Regions from separate parts of the Oceanicaulis sp. UBA2681 genome, predicted to be linked through region 2. Evidence: predicted binding sites of a transcription regulator. Region 2 holds the regulator's gene; the other holds the start of a gene.
What was found. Region 2 encodes LexA, which represses DNA repair genes until DNA is damaged. Its sites were predicted from a motif close to ATGTTCCNCTTGTGTTCC; they were not measured.
Positions count from the first base shown of each region.

Region 1: a site for LexA is predicted at 1,586-1,603, ahead of uvrA (excinuclease ABC subunit UvrA). Genes of this name have one in related genera too.

Region 1 covers NZ_DEMB01000016.1:68,681-72,089, reverse strand. The annotation lists gene uvrA (excinuclease ABC subunit UvrA) at 1-1,413, opposite strand, end outside; gene ssb (single-stranded DNA-binding protein) at 1,636-2,163, shown strand; gene B3M53_RS11595 (Kelch repeat-containing protein) at 2,240-3,280, opposite strand; gene B3M53_RS11590 (superoxide dismutase family protein) at 3,280-3,409, opposite strand, start outside.
Region 2 covers NZ_DEMB01000008.1:127,431-130,839, forward strand. The annotation lists gene B3M53_RS05780 (ComEC/Rec2 family competence protein) at 1-144, shown strand, start outside; gene B3M53_RS05785 (2-hydroxychromene-2-carboxylate isomerase) at 146-820, opposite strand; gene lexA (transcriptional repressor LexA) at 886-1,563, opposite strand; gene trpC (indole-3-glycerol phosphate synthase TrpC) at 1,648-2,439, opposite strand; gene trpD (anthranilate phosphoribosyltransferase) at 2,469-3,409, opposite strand, start outside.

The sequences.
Region 1 (3,409 bases), on a different contig from region 2:
TTCCTTCAGGATGCGCCGGGCGATCTCCTGATCCTTGGCCGACAGCGTGTCTTCCACCGCTTCAAACCAGCGCAGCGCCGCCTTGATGGATTTCTCCCCGGCGATGGAGATGTCTGCGCCGTCGATCTTCACCGCCAGCGCTTCGGGCTTCAGACGTTTGCCGTCGCACACATCACAGGGCTGGGCGGACTGAAAGCGCGCCAGATCCTCGCGCACCCAGCTGGAGTCCGTTTCCCGCCAGCGCCGCTGCAGGTTCGGCATCACCCCTTCAAACGCCTTGGAGGTGGTGAACTGGCGCAGCCCGTCTTCGTAGGTGAACTTGATCTTGTCCTTGGTGCCGTGCAGCACGATCTTGCGAAAGCTCGCGTCCAGATCGCGCCAGGGCGTGTACATGCTGGCGCCGTAATGATCGGCGATGGCCTGCAGGGTCTGCTGGTAGAGCTTGGAGGTCGCCCGGCTCCAGGGCGCAATGGCGCCGTCATAAAGCGACTTGTCGCGGTCGGGGACCACCATGTCCTCGTCAAACTCCAGGCTCTGACCCAGCCCGTCACAGGCCGGGCAGGCGCCGAACGGATTGTTGAACGAGAACAGGCGCGGCTCGATCTCTTCAATCGTGAAGCCGCTGACCGGGCAGGCGAATTTTTGCGAGAAGATGATCCGCTCGCCGGTTTTATGCTCGCCATGATCTGACGCGAACTCGGCCATGGCGATGCCGTCGGCAAGACGCAGTGCGGTCTCCAGGCTGTCGGCGAGGCGTTGTTCGAGCCCCTCCTTGGTGACCACCCGGTCCACCACCACGTCGATATCGTGCTTGAATTTCTTGTCGAGCTCGGGCGCGTCTTCCAACGCATAGAACTCGCCATCCACCTTCACGCGCTGGAAGCCCTGTTTCAGAAGCTCGGCGAACTCCTTGCGGTATTCGCCTTTCCGGCCGCGCACGATGGGCGCCAGCAGATAAAGCCGCGCGCCGTCGTCGAGCGCGGTGATCTTGTCCACCATCTGAGAGACGGTCTGCGCCGAGATCGGCTCGCCGGTGGCGGGCGAATAGGGCACGCCCACCCGCGCCCAGAGAAGGCGCATATAGTCGTAAATCTCGGTCACCGTGCCCACGGTGGAGCGCGGGTTTTTCGAAGTGGTCTTCTGCTCAATCGAGATGGCGGGCGACAGGCCTTCGATGGAGTCCACATCCGGCTTGCTCATCAGCTCCAGGAACTGGCGCGCATAGGCGGACAGGCTCTCTACATAACGGCGTTGGCCCTCGGCGTAGATGGTGTCGAAGGCGAGCGAGGACTTGCCCGATCCCGACAGCCCCGTGAACACGATCAGCTCGTCACGCGGCAGGTCCACCGACACGCCCTTGAGATTGTGTTCGCGCGCGCCGCGCACGGAAATGGTTTTGAGCTTGTCAGTCATGAATGACGCAAAGTCCTTAGCTGGCGGCCGGGCCGGGCGGGCGTATCGGGCGTTACTTAGGGCTCCACAGCGCTCCTATCCACCGTGTAGGCGCCGACAGCGGCGCCCGGCGATGGACTCGGGCAGCGGGATAGGCTTCGTTAACACCCGACTCGCGCCTCAATTGACGCGCGGAACGGAATGTGAACAAATAAGACGCGAAAGACAAGCGGGAGACGCGGTATGGCTGGTTCTGTAAACAAGGTGATCCTGGTGGGCAATCTGGGCGCCGACCCTGAAGTGCGGCGCCTGAATTCCGGCGATCCGGTCGTGAACCTGCGCATCGCCACGTCCGAGAACTGGCGCGACAAGTCCACCGGCGAACGCCGCGAGAAGACCGAATGGCACAACGTCGTGATCTTCAACGACAACCTCGCCAAGGTCGCGGAAAATTACCTCAAGAAGGGCTCGAAGGTTTACATCGAGGGCCAGCTTCAGACCCGCAAATGGCAGGACCGCGACGGCAATGACAAATACACCACCGAAGTGGTGCTGCAGCGCTATCGCGGCGAGCTGACCATGCTGGACGGTCGCGGCGAAGGCGGCGGCGACCGCATGGGCGGCGGCTATAACAACAACCAGATGGACGATCGTTCCGGCGGCGGCCAGGGTGGTTACAATCAGGGCGGTGGGCAAGGCGGTGGTCAGCGCAGCAACGCCCCGCGCGAGGATTTCACCTCCGACACCCTGGACGACGACATCCCGTTCTAGGGGCTCTCATCTGGCCCAGACGAAAAAAGCCCGGCGCAGCGCGCCGGGCTTTTTGCTGTTCATTTGCGACTTCGGCTCAGGGCGTGAACCAGTTGAGCGTCGCGGTGGTCTGGCTGCCGCTGGGCTGGGCCGCGCCGCCGATGGTGGCGATCTGTGATCCCACCGTGACCGCGCCCAGGCCGTGCCGGGGCGTGGGCATGCGGCCCATCTCGGTCCAGGCGTCGGTTTGCGGGTCATAGCGCCAGACCTGGGCGTAGACGCCGCCGCCTGAATTATCAAACCACTCGCCGCCAAACACATAGAGCGCGCCATCGACGCTGGCGGCGGCGAGGCCGCCGGCGCCGCGCGGCCCGGCTTCAGGCTCGGGCAGGGGCGCGCGGGTCTCCCAGCTGTCGCTTTGCGGGTCATAGGCTTCGTGCACGGGCGTGTTGCCGCCGGTCACCGTACGTCCGCCCACCACATGCAGGCGCCCCTCCAGCTCTGCGCCCGCTGCGGAATTGCGCGCGGTGGGGGCGGGGGCTGCGACCGACCAGGTCTGGGCGGCGGGGTCCGTGACGATATGGGCGTTGGTGTCGGCGTGGTCTGACCAGGCCTTGTTGCTGAGGCCCGCCGGGCGTCGGCCGGTGACCACATGCAGGCGTCCGTTCAGCGCGACGCAGACCGTCTCGGCATAGGGTTCAGCCATGGCCGGGCCATTGCGCCATTGATTGCGACCGGGATCAAACACCCGAACGCCATTGCTCATCGCCCACATCCCGCCGGTCTGGGCGGTGAAGCCTCCGACGGCATACACTAGGCCCTCAAGGCCCACCAGATTGGGGTGGTGCAGCGGCACGGGCAGGCGCGCCTGTTCGCGCCAGCGATCTGCGCCGGGCGCTAATGAGAAAACGCGATCCGAGATGCCGATCCGGCCGCGCCCCACATCGGGGCTCAAACCGCCCGCCACGTAAAGCACGCCCTCAAGGACAGCCGGGTAAATCTCCTGAACCCGCAGGGGCAGGTCTGGCCCTGCGCGCCAGGGCGACGCATCAGCCGTCTGGCCCAGAGCGCGGCCGGGCAGGGTCAGGGACAGGCCGGCGGCGCCGAGCCCGGCCAAAGCAGTCCGCCGTGTCAGCATCAGTGCGCCGCCTCGATCACGCCGCAGACATGGCGTGCGCCGGCGCCGCCAATGGGCTGGGTCGTGTGATCATCTTCATTGTCGTGGATGACGAGGGCGGAGCCGTTATCATCCAGCAAGGCCGGGGCG
Region 2 (3,409 bases):
TGTGCAGCCTTGCTGTTAGATGACCCGGCGCGCGCCGAACTCGGCGGGCTGGAGTTCTGGGTGCATGACGGCCGGGTGGTCCGCATGCGCGGCGCCGAGCAGGCCCGGCAGGGCCGTTTATGGGGCGGCGCGCAGGGCAGCTAGCTTATTGAAGCTTGAGCCCGGATTGAGACATGCGCCAGAGCAGGGCGTCGATGCGGTCCTGACCAAAGAAAGGTTCGCCGTTAAACACCATCAGCGGCACGCCCCAATGACCCGCCGCATCCTGATTGGCTTCGTTTTCGAGGATCTGGGCGTCAATCTGGTCGGATTGGGCGTCCGCTTCCGCATTCAGCCAGTCCGGGTCCAGTCCAGCCTTGTGAGCGGCTTCATCCAGCGCGCCGTCATCGGTCCAGGGTGTTTCATAGCCTGCGCTTGCGCCGCCCCAGATGCGCCGGCTGGCGGCGGCGATATACGCTAGCCCGTCGCCGGTTTGCGTGGCCAGAACGCCCAGTCGGTTGAGATAGGTGATGCGCGGCTGCTCAGGGGCGATCTTCAGTGTGCCTAGATCCTGAGCGATCGGATCGGGCGAAGGCGCGCTGATGGGGAGGCCCAGGCGTTCCGCCTCGCGCGCCACATCAATGAGCACATAATGGATCCAGCGCGAATCGCGTTCTTCGAAGAACTCAGGGCTGCGCACCGCCAATGGGCGCACAATACGGACATTGACCGTGAAGCCGTATTGATCGCGCAGGGCCAGCAGGCGCTGTGCTGCGATATAGCTGTAGGGGCTTCGAAACGACCAATAAAGGTCAAAGCTGAGCGCGGTCTGATCTGTCATGGTCTGTGCTGTCCTGATCGGGCAAAGCCCCGAACGGCAATACTAAACCGCGCAAATCAGCGCGCCTAGTGATAGCGCCGGATCAAGCCGACCAGACGCCCCTGCACCTTGACCTCGTTCGGGCCGAAAATGCGGGTTTCATAGGCCGGGTTCGCCGCTTCCAGAGCGATGGAGCCGCCCTTTTTGCGCAGCTTTTTCAGCGTGGCTTCTTCGTCATGGACGAGGGCGACAACGATGTCGCCGCTATTGGCGGTGTCGCCGCGTTTGATCACCACCAGATCGCCGTCGAGAATACCGGCGTCGATCATGGAATCGCCATGCACTTCCAGCGCGAAATGCTCGCCGCCGGAAATCATGTTCGCCGGAACGGGCAAGCGGTCGGTTTCATGCTGGATCGCCTCAATCGGCACGCCGGCCGCGATTCGGCCCAGAACCGGCACGTCCACGCCCTGAATGCTTTCTTCGTGAGCGGGGGCGCCGAAGGGCGCTTTCACCACATTGGAGGCAGGCGCTGACGCGGGAGCGCCGGTTTGCGGCAGCTTCAGCACTTCCAGAGCGCGCGCCCGGTGGGCCAGCCGACGGATGAATCCGCGTTCTTCCAGAGCGCTGACCAGTCGATGCACGCCGGACTTGGAGGCGAGGTTGAGCGCTTCTTTCATTTCGTCAAAGGAAGGCGACACGCCGTCTTCAGACAGACGCTTGTTGATGTAGAGCAAAAGCTCGTGCTGCTTTTTGGTCAGCATGGTCGCCTCTTGGAACAAAATAGAAACTTACTAAAAGTGTTCTATGCATGTTCCGTCTTAACGTCAAGTGAAGCTGCGACGCGTTTAGAGCCCCATAAGGGTGCGCGTCGCGGCGGTGACATCGTCCTGCCGCATCAGGCTTTCACCGACCAGCAGAGACTTGGCGCCAGCGTGCTGCAATCTGACAGCGTCGTCACGGGTGAAGATGCCGCTTTCCGCCACCAGAAGCCTGTCATCACCCACCATAGGGGCAAGAGTTTCAAAGGTTTCCAGTGAGGTTTCGAAGGTGCGCAGATTGCGGTTGTTCACCCCCACAAGCGGGCTGGGGAGGGCCAGAGCGCGTTTCATTTCGGCGGCGTCATGCACTTCGACCAACGCATCCATATCCCATTTGAACGCTTCCTCGATCAGCGCGGCGGCGAGGGAATCATCAACGCTGGCGAGAATCACCAGGATGCAATCCGCGCCCAGCGCGCGTGATTCGGCGACTTGCCAGGGGTCGTAGAGAAAATCCTTGCGCAGGACCGGCAAAGACACCGCCGCGCGCGCCGCGACCAGATAGTCATCATGGCCCTGAAAGCTGGGCGCGTCGGTCAGAACAGACAGGCAGCTTGCGCCCCCGTCTTCATAGGCTTTGGCGAGTATGGGCGGGTTGAAGTCTTCGCGGATCAGGCCCTTGGACGGGCTGGCTTTCTTCACTTCCGCGATCAGGCTTAGCCCATGCTCGGTCGCATCGCGCTCCAACGCCGCCTTGAAACCGCGGACCGGGCTCGCCTGCTGGGCGCGCTCGCAGACCGCTTCATACGGGAGCGCGGCCTTGCGCTCGGCGATATCGGCGCGCTTGTAGGCTTCAATTCGGTTCAGGACGTCGCTCATCGGGCGTGTTCTCTTCAAGGTTTAAGCGCTTAGGCGTTGCTGGCTCTGACAAGGGCGTCGAGCGCAGCTTGCGCGCGGCCGTCATCAATTGCGGCCCCAGCCAGTTCCGCGCCGGTCTTCAGGTCTTCAGCCAAGCCTGCGAGCTTCAGCGCGGCGGCGGCGTTGATCAGGACAATATCGCGATAGGGGCCTTGCGCGCCCTTCAGGAGGTCTCGGATCGCCTGCGCGTTCTCTTCAGGTTCGCCGCCTTTCAGATCATCCAGCGCGGCGCGGCGCAGCCCTGCATCCTCAGGCGTGATCTCGTATTCACGGATCTCGCCGTCCGGCGTCAGTTCGGCGACAAAGCTGACGCCGGTGGTGGTGATTTCATCGAGCCCGTCTTCGCCATACACGATCATGGCGGCGTCCGCGCCCAAGCCGCGCAGGGCTTCGGCCATGGGAACCAGCCATTTGCGGTCAAACACGCCCAGGAGCTGACGTTTCGCGCCGGCGGGGTTTGATAGCGGACCCAGCAGGTTGAAAATCGTCCGCACGCCCAGCGTCTTGCGCGCCGGCCCCACATGACGCACCGCGCCGTGGTGAGCCTGGGCGAACAAAAAGCCCACGCGCGCCTGACCCAGTGCGGCTTCCACCTGATCAGGGCGGGCGAACAGATTTACGCCCAGGCTTTCCAGCACTTCCGCAGAGCCCGATTTGGAGGAGGCGGCCTTGTTGCCATGTTTGGCGACGACGGCGCCTGCGCCAGCGGCCACGAGGGCGGCGGCGGTCGAGATGTTCCAGGTGCCGCGGGCGTCGCCGCCGGTGCCGCAGGTGTCGATGGCGGCGGCGGGCGCATTGACCGGCGTCATGCGGGCGCGCATGGCCTTGGCGCCGACCATCAGCGCTTGCGGGCTTTCCCCCAAGGCGGTCAACGCCAACAGAAACCCGCCAACCTCTACAGGGTCGGCCTGACCCTCCATCAGCGCGTCAA